DNA from 2 places in the Desulfitobacterium elongatum genome. Region 1 is predicted to be linked to the other one. Evidence: riboswitches for the same ligand, from Rfam matches in the RefSeq annotation. Region 1 holds a riboswitch; the other holds the start of a gene.
What was found. Region 1 has a riboswitch for S-adenosylmethionine ahead of ACZ42W_RS20860 (methionine ABC transporter ATP-binding protein). Riboswitches for the same ligand answer to the same signal wherever they lie in the genome.

Region 1 (8,263 bases):
TCAGACTGCTCAAAATCTGTCATATTTAAATAATAGCGAACCCCTTCTTGATCCTCTGCAACCGTTTGAACAACAACGGGGTCATCGCTGCGCCCCGCCAGCTTATCGATAGAATAGGTGAATACCTTTGCAGTTTTACCGGATTTGCAGACGATCTCATATTCATCCTTCGCCCCACATTGGTGGCAAACTCTGTTGACTGGGAATATCTCCGCTCCGCATTTTGTACATTTGCTTCCCATAAACCGTAGATAGGTGTCCTGTTCCCGCCAATACATCGCTGTGGAAGCAGGAATCTTAAAGGGTTCTCCGGGAACTGCAGTTAAGATTCCGCGAAAGGAAAGAAATCTACCGTAATCTTCAAATTTCTTCCTGTTTTCCAGATACTTATGAAGGGTGGGCATTCTTTTGATCATATTAATGTTAGAAGTAACCGTAAACACAAATACATCGGCACCATTTCCATAAGAGGCCAAAAGGATTCTGTCATCGGGCTTAGCTTCCTCCAAGGCAGCGGCTAATAGCAATAGTGGCTGCGCCGTTCCACAGTCGCCGACATTCATCATCAAATTATCTTGAACCTGTATCTCATTGAACCCCAATTTTTTAGCAAGCTGAAGGTTCTCCTTAAATCCTGGACTTGTAAAAACAACTTTGGATATGTCCTCTTGGGCCAGCCCTGCTTTCTTTAAAGCATCTTTGACGGCCAACGACATCGCAGTCATATAGCCTTTTTCCGTTACGAATCTTTGTTCCGCATTGTTGATGAACTTTTCCTGACTATTTCTCCAGACATCCGTAATCTCATTGTTAACAGTGGAAAAGCACACTACTTCAGCAATCACATTTTCCGTACCGATTACAACCGCTGCCGCAGCATCACCGAACAACTGCTCCTGGCTTGATTTCGGATAACCGTTTCGGCAGTCTGCAGCCGTGACAAGTGCTTGTCCGGACGATTGCGCCAAGACCGCATCCACGGCGGCTTTCAGTGCACTTGTTCCCGATCGCATGGAGTTTGCGAAGTCCGTCGTAAACACATCGTGGCTTAAATCACATACGGTGGCGATCAAGCTCGCATGGGACTTTTCTGCATACGGTGCGGTAGTTGACGCAAAATACAAGGCACCGATATCATTTCTGTCAACAAAACGAAAACAGTCTATCGCCGCCTCCACAGCCATGGTTACGCTGTCTTCGTCGGAATTGGCCATGCTTCTCTCACCCTTAAGACCGCGCGCACCCCATGCTCTTGCTATCATATTCCGATCCATCGAGTAATACGGAATATATGCTCCAATTGATGTAATACCAACATTCGTCATCGTAAACCAACCTCCTTTGAATCTTTTTTTGTGTATTGATTACATTTCTATTTTGATGACTTGATTAAATTTTATCGAAATCTTACAGTGGTGTCTTCCTTGAAAGCTTCTAAGTAAAGCATGATTCTTTCCTAGTTTTCTACGAATATTCAGAATTGACGTATATCGTTCTCCTATGCTAGTCTAAGTTAATATAGGAAAACTTTAATAAGGGAAACTTCAGCGACTTCCGCTGCACACAATGCTTTTTAAACAAAGATAAAAAGAAGCATGGGAGGCAAAAAATGAGTATCCATGTTTCAGATCTCTGCAATCTAGAAATATTTAAGAATGAAATCCATTTAATCGCCGGCGCAGACGGACTGGGACGTGAACTTCAATATATAACCGTATTGGAAGTTCCTGACTTTGCAGACAAAAACCTGGGTAACGGTCTGTTGGTTTTGACAACCTTTTACACTTATCGGGATAACCTTGAGCTTATTCCAGAGGTTGTTACTAAACTTGCAAAAAAGAACATCAGCGGAATTATCCTGAAAATTAACCGCTTTATCGACAAGGTTCCGAAAAGCATCATAAAGATTGCAGAAGAATATAAACTGCCCTTATTTGTAATCAGTGATAAGGATTTGCCTTTTAGAGATATTATTTCTGCCGTCACTTCAGAGATCATTAATTACCAATTCAATATAATTAAAGGGATCAATGAACAACATGAACAACTTTATCGCGCTGTTTTATGCGGCGAAAAGCTTGACTATTTCATCAAGATCATTGGAAAACATTTAGAAGGCAACTGTGCTTGTCTATCTGCCTGTTGGGAAATACTGGCGCAGTATCCCGAAACGAATACCGAACCTTTAGAAGATATAAAAGCCTTAATTCTGGGAGAAGAAATAATCAATAAAAAGAAGTTGGTTCGTAACGGCTTAGCTTATATATCAATTAAAAATTATTTTGTATTTCCATGCCTAGCTCATAACAACATCATAGGTTATTTCCTCTTGCAAAAAGACGCACAAATCAACGAACGCGAATTGTTGTTTATCCAACAGATGGTTTCATTTATATCCATCAAGTTGCTCGAAAAGCAGCTTGTCTTAGAAACTGAACAGCGCATGACCACCGCTATCATTGATGAGCTTCTGTTCCATCATTCTGATGAAGATATTGTTCGTGATCGACTACAACTTCTAGGGGTTATTCCAAACACAAACTACTATGTTCTGGTTTTGACCTCTAAGTCGAAAATAAAGCAGGAAAGCCCGTATATTTTCCGTTCAAGGCTGCAATCAATCTCTCGTTATATACAAGCTCTTTTCCCAAAAAGCTTGGTTCATTCAGTTGCAGATGGATATATGGCTTTTGTTTCTTTTCCAAGCACATCGTGTCATATGAGGGAAGACACCATGAGAAGTGTATTGGATAATTTGTCTGAACTCTCCGAAATAAAAAACCATATGTATATTGGGTGTAGTATGATTGAAACCGATTTAACCGGAATCCCTCATTGTTACGAGGCGGCAAAGCAAGCGATTCGGTTTGGAAAAGCATTTTTTCCTGATCAATCCATTCACGTTTATAGAGATTACCTCGAAATACGTATGGCTTCCCACATGCTCAATACCGATGAGCATACATTCTTAAAGCGAAATGTAATTCTTCCTCTAGAAAATTATGATAAAAAGTATCAAACAGAGCTTTTTCTTACCTTGGAAAAGTGTCTTACCATTGGTACATTGGAAAAAGCTGCTGCTGATCTGCATATTCATCCCAGCACATTACGTTATCGTCTTCAAAAGATAGCAGACTTGACAAATATTGATTACTTTACAACGCAGGGGAAATACATATTAAACACCGCATATATCCTCGCTAAACTTGGGTCATATTAGAACAAAAACCGGAGCTTCCATAATTGGAACCTCCGGTTTTTGTAGAGAAACTTTAGTTTTGAGATCAGCCAGACTCCCGACATCCGCTCTGAAGAAGACGCCTGAGTCCATCTATATCCAGCTCATCAAACCGTTTGAATCACCTCTGCCTGCGGCGTACCCGTCTTCGCATTACGGACATTATGAGCTAATTTGACAAAAAAGTTTTGCATCTTTAGACGGGCCACAACATGAAACGATGTCCCGTCCCCTTATTACGTGTTCCCCTTCCTCTCTGCAAGGTATCACTTGGAAGATATCTATTTTAAAGAAATCTATTGACATTACTTCTGTTATGTAATAGTATAAATCCAATCAATAGCTAAGTGTAAATAGTCGTATAGGAATACTTAGTATTATTTTACAACTAAATATAGAGTTATCCTTATTCAGAGTGACCGAGGGACTGGCCCTATGACGTCCGGCAACCCCCTATTTGGGAAGGTGCTAAATCCTGCAGAATGACTAACATTCTGAAAGATAAGTCGAAACAGAGATATTTTCGATGTCCCTTTCAGTTTGAAAGGGACATTTTTTAAACTACTGATAAAAAGGAGGGAATGATATGATTGAAATTCGTAATCTCTCAAAGGTTTATGATACAAAGAATGGAACAGTAAAGGGAGTCGATAATGTGTCCTTGACTGTTCAAGAAGGTGAAGTTTTTGGAATCGTTGGTTACTCAGGCGCTGGAAAAAGTTCATTGATTCGCTGTATTAACCTGTTAGAAAGGCCAACCTCAGGGAGCATTTTCGTTAACGGGAAGGATCTTACTTCCTTAAACAGTGAAGACCTACGCCGTGCACGCTTAAAAATAGGGATGATTTTTCAGCATTTCTATTTGATCAGTCAAAAAACGGTGTTTGAGAACGTAGCATTTTCCCTTAAAGCTGCTAAAGTACCGACAGTGAAAATTAAAGAGAGAGTTGAAGAACTCCTCGAAATGGTCGGTCTAGCCGACAAAAGAGATGTCTATCCTTCACAGCTGAGCGGAGGACAAAAACAAAGGGTAGGTATCGCTCGTGCCCTTGCTAATAATCCCACTGTACTTTTATGTGATGAAGCCACTTCAGCCCTAGACCCGACGACGACAAAATCAATCCTAAATTTATTAAAAAAGATTAATACAGAGCTTAATATAACGATTGTTTTGATCACTCATGAAATGAACGTTGTGAAGGAAATTTGCGACCGAATGGCAATCATGCAAGACGGAAAAGTTATCGAAGAAGGCTCTGTCTATGATATATTTGCAAACCCGAAAGCCGAACTCACCAAAGAATTCATAGCGAGTGTTGTTTCCTTCGAAATCCCAGAGGTTATCTTAGAGAGCTGCAAAGGACCAATTATCAAGGTGACCTTCAAGGGAGAGGTCGCTGGAGAGGGTGTCATTTCCGATACGCTCCAGAAATTTAACGTTCACGGTAATTTCCTCCATGGTTCCATTGAATATATTCAAGAATTGCCGCTTGGCATCTTTATTATGGAACTAAACGGGCAAAAGGAAGAAATCGCAAAGGCCCTACAGTATATCGAAAGCAGGGCAGTACAAGTGGAGGTGTTACAAAATGGGCTTTGAATTTAATCATTTTGTAGAACTTATCCCTGAAATCAATTCAGCGTTTATTCAAACCATCTATATGATTTCCATCTCCTTGGTTGTCGCGATTTTAATTGGCTTGCCCATCGGAATCTTCTTATATATCACTGACAAAGGCTTGTTCTTGGAAAATCGGGTGCTTCAAAATGTTTTAGGATTTGTCGTTAATTTGGTACGATCGATTCCGTTCATCATTTTACTTGTCGCACTCATTCCCTTGACAGACTTTCTAGTGGGTACGACCATCGGCCCTACTGCAGCAAGTGTTTCCCTTTCTGTTGCTGCAATTCCATTTTTTGCACGTATCGTGGAAACGGCTTTACGTGAGATTGATAAAGGAGTCATTGAGGCTGCGATAGCCGCTGGTGCAACTCCCTGGATGATCATCAAGGAAGTGCTGCTCCTCGAAGCTAGATCCGGAATTATTTCTGGTGTTACCTTAACACTCATTAGTTTGATTGGTTTTTCGGCCATGGCCGGTACAGTTGGCGGTGGCGGAATAGGTGATTTGGCCATTCGCTTCGGCTATTATCGCTATGACAACACTATCATGATTTCAACCGTTTTGATTTTAGTTATTTTAGTTCAGCTTATCCAATTTGCTGGTGATTTTATTGCCAAAGTTGTAGATAAAAGAAAATAAGAAGAAAGAGGGAAGATAAGATGAGAAAATGGTTAACCGTATTGACTTTACTTTTAGTGGTAGGAGTTTTAACCGCTTGCGGCAGTAGCAAAAGTGGTGGACAAACGGCAAGCACAACATCCAAAGAAATCAAATTTGGTGCTACTGCTGGTCCTTACAGTGACATGGTGACAAAAGCCATTAAACCTGGTTTAGAAAAATTGGGCTATACCGTAAAAGTTGTTGAGTTCAGCGATTACATCCAACCCAATAAAGCATTGAATAATGGCGATATTCAAGCCAATCTATTCCAGCACACAATTTACATGGAAAACTTTGAAAAAGAGAATAAGATGGATTTAACGGCCTTGATCTCCGTTCCAACAGCACCCATGGGCATTTATTCAAAGACCTATAAATCACTCGATGAAGTTAAAACGGGAGCAACTGTTAGTATTCCTAATGACCCTACCAATGCTGCCCGTGCTTTTAATACTCTACAAGATAAAGGGATAATTAAAGTAAATAAAGATGCGAATCCACTAAAGGTTTCAGAGAAAGATATCGTTGAAAATCCAAAGAAATTAGTATTCAAACCGCTTGAATCCGGTCAACTTCCTCGTTCTGTGGACAGCGTAGATCTAGCAGCCGTACCTGGAAACTTTGCACTTGCTGCTAAAATGAACTTGCTTGATGCCTTAGCCCTTGAAAATATGCTTGATCCTTATCGTAATATTGTCGCTGTAACAGCTAGCAATGAAGGTTCACAAATTGCTAAAGATATAAAAGCCGTTATCGAATCTCCAGAATTTGTGAAAGTCATTGATACAGAATTTAAAGGTTTCGGAAAACCAAGCTGGATGAAAAAATAAGACTTAATAAAGACTAATTTGGGCAGTCTTCCCTAACCTGTTGTTTAGATTGGGGAATACTGCCCGTTTTCTAAGATATAGAGAACTTTCTTCAGGTGGAGTTTTGATTCCATCCTTATCGGGAAAATCTTAGCTAAGGAATGAGTGATAACTATGGAAAGCTTTTCAGTACATGGAGCACCAAGTGAATACATTTTAAATGAAGGTATTTTAGAACACCTAGAATCTAAGCTATTGGATCGAGGATTTGAAAAAGTCCTCGTGGTTCATGGGGAAAAGTCCTGGCAGGCGGCAAAGACATTTTGGCCAGAGTTCAGCAAGATTAAATCTGAAGACTACACGTATGGTGGCGATTGCTCTATCACTGAAATTGAAACGGTAAAAGAAATCATCAATAGAAATTCCTATGATGCACTCATCGCGGTAGGTGGTGGAAAAGTACTCGATCTAGTAAAAGCAGCAAGCCATTTGGCACATAAGGCCTTTGTCCTCGTTCCTACACTCGCCTCTAATTGTTCTCCCTGGACGCCACTTAGTGTCATTTACGATGAATCTGGAGCCTTTATTCGTTATGACATTTTTCCAGAAAGCGCTAGTCTCGTATTAATCGAGCCTAGAATTCTAGTCAATGCGCCGATTAACCTGCTTACCGCCGGTATCGGTGATACACTTGCAAAATGGTATGAAGCAGATGTCCAAATATCAATTATTGATAACAAACCTGTGCCTTTACAAATTTCCCACTATGCTGCTAGACAATGTAAAGATATATTACTTCAACATTCAGAAGGGGCAATAAAAGCAGCTGAAACAGGCATTCTAAACGATGACTTCGTTAAAGTTGTTGAGACTATTATCGTTCTTGGTGGAATGGTAGGCGGATTTGGTGATCATTATGGAAGAATTGCAGGTGCCCACGCTATTCATAATGGACTAACTATCCTAGAAGAAACTCATCATGCCCTACATGGAGAGAAAGTAGCCTACGGCATTCTTGTTCAGCTTGTATTAGAGGGGAAGTGGGAGGAAATCAAACTCTTGATTCCTTTTTATAACAAACTTAGCTTGCCGATTTCGTTAACTCATCTAGGAATCAAGGAGATCACTGAAGATATCATTAACGCCATTGCCACAAAATCAGTCGTTCCTGAAGAATCGATTCATGTTATGCCCATCGGGCCCATCACTTCCTCAAGAGTAAGTGAAGCAATAGCTAACCTTGAACAAGAAGTTCTGAATAGTGTTAGCTAATAAATAGTATCATGAAGAAAATCAAGCCGTTCAGAACCAAGGGGACGTTTCGTTTAACACAAAACGTCCCCTTGTATTCATTAATTCAACTATGCCTTGATCCATGTTGCTCCAATATCTTGGATTGCAATTTTATCTAACTGACCGGCTAATGCCTGATTGAATCGCTTAATCGGTTCATCCATGGGTTCCTGTGATAATTTGAAAGTTCCCCAATGCATTGGCAAAACCTTCTTGGCCCCCATTTCCTCAGCCATCTGAATCGCTTGTTCAGGCGTGGCATGACGTGGCTCGAAGGACTTTGGAGAATAAGCTCCAATCCCCATAATTGCTAATTCAATGTCTACTTCACGAAGTTGTTGCTGAATTGACTCAGTGTACCCCGTATCCGCTCCAAAAAAGATATTAACCCCATTTTTGGAGAGCAAAATACTATTTGCTTTCATCTCTTGGTTCCATGGAAGCCTTGCTCCCCAATGCTTGCCCTCAATAGCTTTTACCGATAATTCCCCATATTGCTTTTCATCTCCCCAATGGATTTCATCAACAGAGTTATAATTCAGGCCATTCCAAAGGGATTTCGTATTTTTTGCGGTTAAGATGGACGTTTTTGTGGATTGTAAATCACGAAGCGTCGGGAAATCAAAATGATCGGTATG
Region 2 (8,263 bases), 750 kb from region 1:
TGCCTCATTTCGTACATTTGTCCGATGACTAATCGCCACTAAGACTCCCGCTTCTTAAGAGGGAGATAAGTGGCGCTAAATCCTGGATAAGTGATTCTTAGCTTCAGATGGAGTAAGTATTCCTCTTAGGCAAACTCCATCTGAAGCTAAGAATCACTTGATATGAAAGGTACGTGGAGATATATGAAGAGAATTCTTATAGCTGATGATGAAGCGAATATGAGATGGGCCTTGGACAAGGCGCTTTCGGAAGTAGGTTATGAGGTAATAACTGCTGAAAATGGGCAGGAGGCACTTAATTCTATCCAAGAAGATCGTCCTGATTTGATTTTGCTCGATTTAAAAATGCCGAAGATGGATGGAATTGAAGTTTTAAGAGAAGTCAAAACCATAGTTCCAGAGCTACAGGTTATTATGATGACCGCCCATGGAAGTACGGCCACGGCTGTTGAGGCTATGAAACTTGGAGCTTATGACTATATCATGAAGCCTTTTGATATCGATGAACTGCTTATGGCAGTCGACAAGGCCTTTGAACTGAGGACACTGCGACAACAAGTGAACTATCTGAAGCAGGAAGTCACTGAGCAACATGGATGGGAGCAAATGGTAGGGCGCAGTGCTCCCATGAAATCCGTGTTAAACTTGGTGGAAAGAGTTGCTCCGACCTCGGCGACTGTCCTTCTCCAAGGGGAGTCGGGTACGGGCAAAGAACTCGTCGCACATGCTATATATTCATCTAGCACTCGCCGGGAAGGCCCCTTAATCCGGGTGAATTGTGCCGCCCTTCCTGAGTCACTTATGGAGAGCGAACTGTTTGGACATGAGAAAGGAGCTTTTACAGGAGCACATGCCCGTAAAGCAGGGCGTTTTGAGTTAGCTGATGGTGGCACGCTCTTCCTAGATGAAATCGGTGAGCTCTCTCCTGGGGTGCAGGCCAAGATGTTAAGAGTACTCCAAGAACGTACGTTTGAAAGGGTTGGCGGAGTAAAGACACTTAAGGTGGATGTTCGAATTATCGCGGCAACGAATAAAGATCTTTTGACAGAAACTAAGGAGGGGCGCTTCCGCGAAGATTTATACTATCGTCTGAGCGTATTCCCAATTAACCTTCCTCCTTTAAGGGAAAGGATAGAAGATATTCCGCTTTTAGTTCAGCATTTTCTTCAGAAGTTAAGTCCCACAGGGACGCTGAAAAAATTTAGCGATGAGGTCATAGAGAGGTTTATTTGCTACGAATGGCCCGGGAATGTCCGTGAACTTCAAAATATTGTGGAGCGAATGGTTATTATTTGCCCAGATCAAGAGATTGGAGTAGAGTGGGTACCTGATTTGCTAAGGCAAGAGAAGCGTGGAGGGGCAAATCAACCGCTGAACTTACCTTCCGAAGGAATATCTCTAGAGGAATTGGAAAAATCTCTTCTGGAGCAAGCTTTAGAGCGTGCGGAAGGGAATCAAACGCATGCGGCACAACTCCTTGGCTTATCTCGGCATGCTTTTCTCTACCGATTGGAGAAGCACGGAATTGACCGGCAAAAAAGCAGGAGGGATTGATCGTGCCGAAGAATCTTGGGTTACGAAAGCTTCCGTTAAGAACTATCCTTGATTTACTTATTATTAGTGGGCTTATTTCTGTGCTAACAGGGATTCACTATACGAGTTATCACTATTCAGTCGATTACCATTTACTTCTCCAGTTTGGCTACTATATTCCGGTTATTTATGCTGCCATACGCTTCGGACCTTTTGGCGGAATCGGAAGTGGATTAATTATCACTGTTTTGTTTCTCCCGTTTATGGCAGACTATCAAATGTCCATGAGTACAGAAGCGAAATATACCCAGTGGGTAGAGATCCTTCTTATTAATGGTTTTGGATGGTTTACAGGCTTTCTGGTGGATCAAGAGAGGAAGGCAACTCAGAATCTGAAGAAAGCGCTCGATGTAAAGGAAGACTTAGTTAGGAAGTTAGAAGTAGAAGCCCAAGAACGCCAGCGTCTCGAGGCGGAGATTCGCCGTAGTGAACGATTAACAGCCCTAGGCCAGCTGAGTGCGGGCTTAGCCCATGAAATCAGAAACCCTTTGGGAATCATTCGGGTGACTATCCAACTCCTTGCTAGGGAAAAGTCTGGGGATCAAGCGGTTTCTGAATATTGCCGTGTCTTGCAAGAAGAAACAAACAGACTGAATCGATTGCTGACGGAGTTCTTGAGCTTTGCACGTCCGAAAGAACCTAACTGGCAAGTTGTTCGTCTGAGTGAACTACTACAAGAGGGTTCAGATACCGTGAAGCCTTTGATTGAAGAGGCAGGGCTGGTTCTTGAACTGAGAATTACTGATGTCGTGGGAATTACAGTCGAGGTGGATAGGGATCAGATGAAACAAGTGATACTCAATCTACTGATAAACGCTTTAGAGGCCCAGAAGGAGAGCGAAAATCCGAGAGGTAGAATTATCATCGAGGGGATACGGAACGAAGAAGGGGTGGGCTTTGCCATTACAGATCAAGGTCCAGGAATTTCTGCCGAGGTGATAGCCAATATGTTCAATCCCTTTTATACAACAAAGGAAAAAGGAACGGGGTTAGGTCTTTCCATAGTTCATCGGATTCTTCAACAGCACCGAGGAAGGATTACCTTAACGAACGTATCGTCAGGTGGGGTTAGGGCTGAGGTTTTATTGCCAATCACTGCAGCGACAACCTTACCTACAACTATTGACATTAATTTGTCCCCTGTCATATAATAGTTTTAGAAATTGAATATTTCTCATCCAGAGTGGTGGAGGGACTGGCCCGATGAAACCCAGCAACCGGCCTATTTGGCAGAGGTGCTAATTCCTGCAGGATTATTCCTGGAAGATGAGTGAACGATCATATGACGTTAGAGCTCTTCCTTGGAATGGAAGGGCTTTTCTTATTCTTCCGAATCAACACATGGGATAGAATCGTCACCTTGTTTGACGGATAGATGGATGGGGGAGGAAGAGTTTATGCAAGAAAAATCGGTGCGTATCGGACTATTAGGCTTTGGAACAGTGGGTCAAGGGCTGGTGAAAGGGATACTGTCTCATTCAGATAAAATTGTTCTGGATCTAGGGAGAAATCTCCAGATCACGAAAGCTTTGGTCCGCGATTTAACTAAAGAACGGGAAATCGAAGGCATTACCTTAACAAAGAATTCTGGAGATATCCTTCAGGACCCGGACATTAACGTAATCGTTGAAGTTATGGGAAATGAGCACCCCACGTATTCCTATGTCAAGCAGGCTCTTCTGAATGGTAAGCATGTAGTTACTGCAAACAAACTTTTGCTGGCAATTCACGGTGTTGAATTACAGGAAATTGCCTATAAGAAGGGTGTCCGGTTGCTTTACGAGGGAAGTGTACTCGGTGGTATTCCGATCCTCAGAACGATTCAGCATGGGCTTTTGGGGGATCGAGTCGAAGAACTACGTGGGATTTTAAATGGAACTACGAATTTTATCCTTACGCAAATGGCTGAATCCGGAAAAGGATATGAAGAGGCACTGTTGGATGCACAAAGAGCGGGTTATGCTGAGAGTGATCCGACGATGGATGTCAGTGGACTTGATGCTGCCTGTAAACTCGTCATTCTTTGCCGTGAATGTTTTGACATAAATATCCGGGTTGAAGACGTTGATATCACAGGAATTCAGGATGTGAGCGCTGAAGAAATCGAGGAACAAAAGAAAATAGGGTGTGTCCCCAAATTAGTGGCTAAGGCTTCTTTGCTCTATCCTGAAGCTTTAGATTTCGTGGGACTTGAACGGATAAAGGCCAAGGTTGGTTTGGAGTGGCTCCCCGTAAATGATGTCTTAAGTCAAGTTTCTGGTGTGGATAATGGATTATCCTTAAGAACACATCTGGTCGGAAATTTGTTCTGGAAGGGACCTGGTGCGGGTGGTTTAGCGACGGGTGGAGCAGTGTTATCCGATGTGTTAGAGGTGGCACAAAGGGTTTTACTCGAACAGCGGGTTGAAATTATTGCCAAGTAAAATCTTCAGTTAAGATAAACTCTGCTAATGAGGAAGAAGCAGTAGTCAGTGAAAAATGTTATTCAGTGGGAGGAAAAGCTTCCTAGGTTGCCGAAATTATAGTTTTTGTTCTAATCATCAGATGTTAAAGTGAGGCAAAACAAAATGCGGTTTCCTATGGACTTTTGGCTAAGGGTTTTCGGGGATTTTCTTACGGGATTTGGTCGCTCTATGTTTATCCCCTTCATGTTGATATACCTTAAGCAAGAAGGCGGCTTCCCGACTTGGGTGGTTACTCTCATGACAGCACTCCCTCAATTTTTTCAACTGTTTAGCACCTCCTGGGGAGGGGTATTGGCTGATTATTACGGTCGAAAGCCTATTATGCTTTTTTCTCTCGTAGGCTCAGGCTTAGTGCTTACTCTAATGTTGAATTCGAATTTTATATGGGTGTATGCGGGATATGTCTTATTTCTAATCCTTTCCAACTTTTATCGTCCTGCAGCCATGGCGATGGTCACTGAAGTCATCCCTCGGGATCGTCACCGTGAAGCTTTTGCTATCCTCAGGATGATGGCAAACTTGGGCTTTGCGCTTGGCCCTCTTGTCGGCAGTTTACTCTTTTTTACGCATCGTGAGTTAGCAATTCTCGGTACGATAGTCGCGTATCTGCTCACGGGTTTTACGGTGCTTCTTATGCGTGAGACGGGAAGGACTTTAAAAAAGCATGAAATTTTGACAAACCAAATGAAAAATCCACTGAGGGCTTTTAAATTGTTGAAGAGAGATCGACAACTTCTATGGGCCGTGACTACTGGTGTGTTTTTTTTGATGGTTCAGCTCCAACTCTTTTCATCCTTTACAGTAGTCGTGAATGACGCCTTTCAGGATAAAGGAAGGACGTTATCTTACCTCCTTCTCATCAACACTGCAGGAGTGGTCGTCGGACAGGTTTTTATCACAAATCGTACGCAGGACTTCTCGTTCTTCAAACTTCTCCGAATAGCAATTGCTTTGTCTGCCTTGGCTTGGGGCTTACTGCTCTTCCCAGGTGGAGCTATCCGCTACTATCTTTTATTAGGGTTAATGACCCTAGCAGAGATGCTAATGGCGGCGGTGTATACTCCCTATATCGCTTCACTTGCCCAAGAAGGAGAAGTCGCACAGTACATGAGCTTTTCCCAGACAAGCAATATTCTAGGTCAAATGCTAGGACCGACGATTGGAGCAATTGGGTATGATATCGGGGGACAGAAAGGGTATGTCTTTGTCCTTTGGGGATTGCTTCTTATCACCTCGATGCACCTCTATAAGCTTAAACGTGTAGAAAAAGAAGAGTTAATGAGTAGAACCGAGTAGTCGATGAGCAGGCTTAAAGTGGCCTGCTCTATTTTCTTTCTTTAGCTTTTTAGGAAAAGGATGTTATAATAAAAAATTGAGAACTTGTTAGTTTCCTACATAGGAGGTATTAACCTTTGGAATTTACTCAACAGATTGCACAAGAAATCGGCTTACGTCCGAATCAAGTAAAAGAAGCGATTCAACTTCTCGATGCAGGGAATACAATTCCTTTTATAGCTCGATATCGTAAAGAGGCTACTGGGGAACTCGATGAAAATGCTCTACGTAGCATCGTCGAGCGTTTAGAGTATTTACGGAATTTAGAGCAACGTAAAGGGGAAGTCCTTCGACTGATTGATGAGCAAGGAAAATTAACGGAAGAACTTGCGAATCAAATCCAAAAGGCAAAGATTCTTCAAGAAGTGGAAGATCTCTACCGTCCATATAAGCAGAAACGTCGGACACGGGCTACTGTGGCCAAAGAAAAGGGCCTAGAACCACTGGCACTATGGATTATGGAACAATATCCCAAGGGTCAACCCGTAGAAGAGGCTAAAAAGTATATTAACCCAGAACTTGGGGTAGAAAACAGTGAAGAGGCCTTGAGTGGAGCGTCGGATATTATAGCGGAGATGATCTCTGATAATGCCACGATGCGCAAACGGATTCGGGAAGCAACGTTTCGACTGGCCGACCTAGTTACTGCAGGAAAGAAAGCGGAGGAACGTTCTCCTTATGAGATGTATTATGACTATCGGGAGCCCGTAAGAAGAATTCCCCCGCACCGAATTCTTGCTCTGAATCGAGGAGAAAAAGAGGAGTTTCTGACAGTGAAGGTTGAAGTACCACCAGAGCAAGTCCTCGCCTTGATTAACCAAGTGTTTGTAAAGCAAGGACCCTCCTCTGCACTCGTAGCCAACGCAGCAGAAGACTCCTATAAACGCTTAATTGCTCCCTCCATTGAACGTGAAGTTCGAGCTGAACTCATGGAAAAAGCAGAGGAACAAGCAATTAAGGTTTTCGCTGCTAATTTACGGCAACTTCTCCTTCAACCACCTGTACGGGGAAAAGTCGTACTAGGACTCGATCCAGGTTTCCGGACCGGGTGCAAATTCGCAGTCGTGGATGATACAGGAAAGCTTCACCACGTTGGTGTTATTTATCCTCATCCTCCTCAGAATAAGCGAGAAGAGGCTAAAAGGATCCTTCGGGAAGAGATTGATAAATATCAGGTCGATGTGATTGCGATTGGGAATGGTACAGCATCCCGCGAAACTGAGGAAGTTACAGCGGAGCTCATTCGAGAGAGTGGCTTAGCTTCTGAGTATGTCATCGTCAGTGAAGCAGGAGCGTCTGTATATTCCGCTTCGAAACTCGCTGGAGAAGAATTCCCAGAGTTTGATTTATCTTTACGGAGTGCAGTTTCAATCGCTCGTAGACTACAAGATCCACTCGCCGAGCTTGTAAAGATTGAACCAAAAGCAGTAGGAGTCGGACAATACCAACATGATGTCCAACCCAAGCGGCTTGAAGGGTCCTTACAAGGAGTGGTTGAGTCGGCAGTGAATGCAGTAGGAGTGGATTTGAATACAGCCTCTCCTTCACTTCTTCAGTATGTCGCAGGGCTCAAGCCAACCATTGCGAAGAATATTGTCGCTTACCGAGAAGAGCATGGAAAGTTCCAGAAGCGGGCTCAACTCAAGAAAGTTCCCAGGCTAGGTGAACAGACCTATATTCAATGCGCAGGCTTTATTCGGATTCCAGAGGGTGCGAATCCTTTGGAGAATACGCCGGTTCACCCAGAGTCATATGAATTGGCAGAGAATATTTTGCGTAAGGCAGGTTTCGCGCTAAACGATTTACGAGATCGGTCCACGGATGTGCGCTTGGCTCTAGCAGTAATGAGTCCCGAAGAATTAGCCCAGGAATTTGAAGCAGGAATTCCGACGGTTAAGGATATACTCTCCGCACTACAACGCCCAGGACGGGACCCACGTGAAGATTTGCCACGGCCTAAATTGCGTCAGGATGTAACTCACCTTGAAGATCTGAAGGAAGGGATGATTCTCGAAGGAACGGTGAGAAACATCGTCGATTTTGGCGCCTTCATTGACATCGGAGTGAAACATGATGGATTAGTTCATATCTCGCAAGTAAGTGACAAGTTTATTAAGCACCCGATTGAAGTCCTTTCAGTCGGTGATATCGTGAAGGTTCGGGTCCTTGGAATTGACTCGGCTCGGGAGCGAGTCAGTCTATCAATGAAGGACATCCCTGTGAATGCTCAGGTTTCTATATAAAATTAGGATTAAACTGGAGGACAAACATGAACGCAAATACAAGCCTTTTTATTCATAATGGTCGAATTAAGACCATGAAAGGCCAAGAATTTATGGGAAGCATTTTAATTGAAGGAACTAAGATTAAGGCACTAGGAGAGAGTCTTGAGGCTCCAGCCGATGCTCAGATCATCGAAGCGGAAGGAAAGTGGGTCCTGCCGGGATTTATCGATGCACATTGTCATGTCGGGATTGGAGAAGAAATCTATCAATCCGAGGGCGATGACCTTAATGAGATGACAGATCCCTTGACCCCAGAGCTTCGTGCGCTTGATGGAATCAATCCGGAAGATGAGGGCTTTCGGGATGCACGTCTTGGGGGAGTCACCGCAGTTTTTTCCACACCCGGAAGCGGGAATGTAATCGGTGGGACAGGAGTGGTTCTAAAGACGGCGGGCAAAATCGTAGATAAAATGATCGTTCGCGAACCAGCAGGGTTGAAGGTCGCTTTTGGAGAAAATCCTAAAGCGGTGTACGGAGAACAAAAGAAGATGCCCATGACTCGTATGGCGACAGCCTCTCTTTTGCGTCAAACGCTTGTCGATGCTCAGACGTATCTAGAGAAGCTCGATCAGGGGATTGAAGATC

Region 2: it holds a riboswitch for S-adenosylmethionine, as region 1 does, so the genes downstream of both, ACZ42W_RS17475 (homoserine dehydrogenase) here and ACZ42W_RS20860 (methionine ABC transporter ATP-binding protein) in region 1, are expected to answer to the same signal.

The regions. Positions count from the first base shown of each region.
Region 1 is NZ_AP038772.1:4,432,336-4,440,598, forward strand. It holds gene ACZ42W_RS20850 (hydroxymethylglutaryl-CoA synthase family protein) at 1-1,325, opposite strand, end outside; gene ACZ42W_RS20855 (PucR family transcriptional regulator) at 1,610-3,220, shown strand; SAM riboswitch class I at 3,642-3,746, shown strand; gene ACZ42W_RS20860 (methionine ABC transporter ATP-binding protein) at 3,825-4,838, shown strand; gene ACZ42W_RS20865 (methionine ABC transporter permease) at 4,828-5,502, shown strand; gene ACZ42W_RS20870 (MetQ/NlpA family ABC transporter substrate-binding protein) at 5,523-6,353, shown strand; gene ACZ42W_RS20875 (iron-containing alcohol dehydrogenase family protein) at 6,507-7,604, shown strand; gene ACZ42W_RS20880 (MBL fold metallo-hydrolase) at 7,694-8,263, opposite strand, start outside.
Region 2 is NZ_AP038772.1:3,684,021-3,692,283, reverse strand. It holds gene ACZ42W_RS17485 (sigma-54-dependent transcriptional regulator) at 184-1,554, shown strand; gene ACZ42W_RS17480 (two-component system sensor histidine kinase NtrB) at 1,557-2,744, shown strand; SAM riboswitch class I at 2,765-2,866, shown strand; gene ACZ42W_RS17475 (homoserine dehydrogenase) at 2,991-4,016, shown strand; gene ACZ42W_RS17470 (MFS transporter) at 4,161-5,354, shown strand; gene ACZ42W_RS17465 (Tex family protein) at 5,471-7,636, shown strand; gene ACZ42W_RS17460 (amidohydrolase) at 7,663-8,263, shown strand, end outside.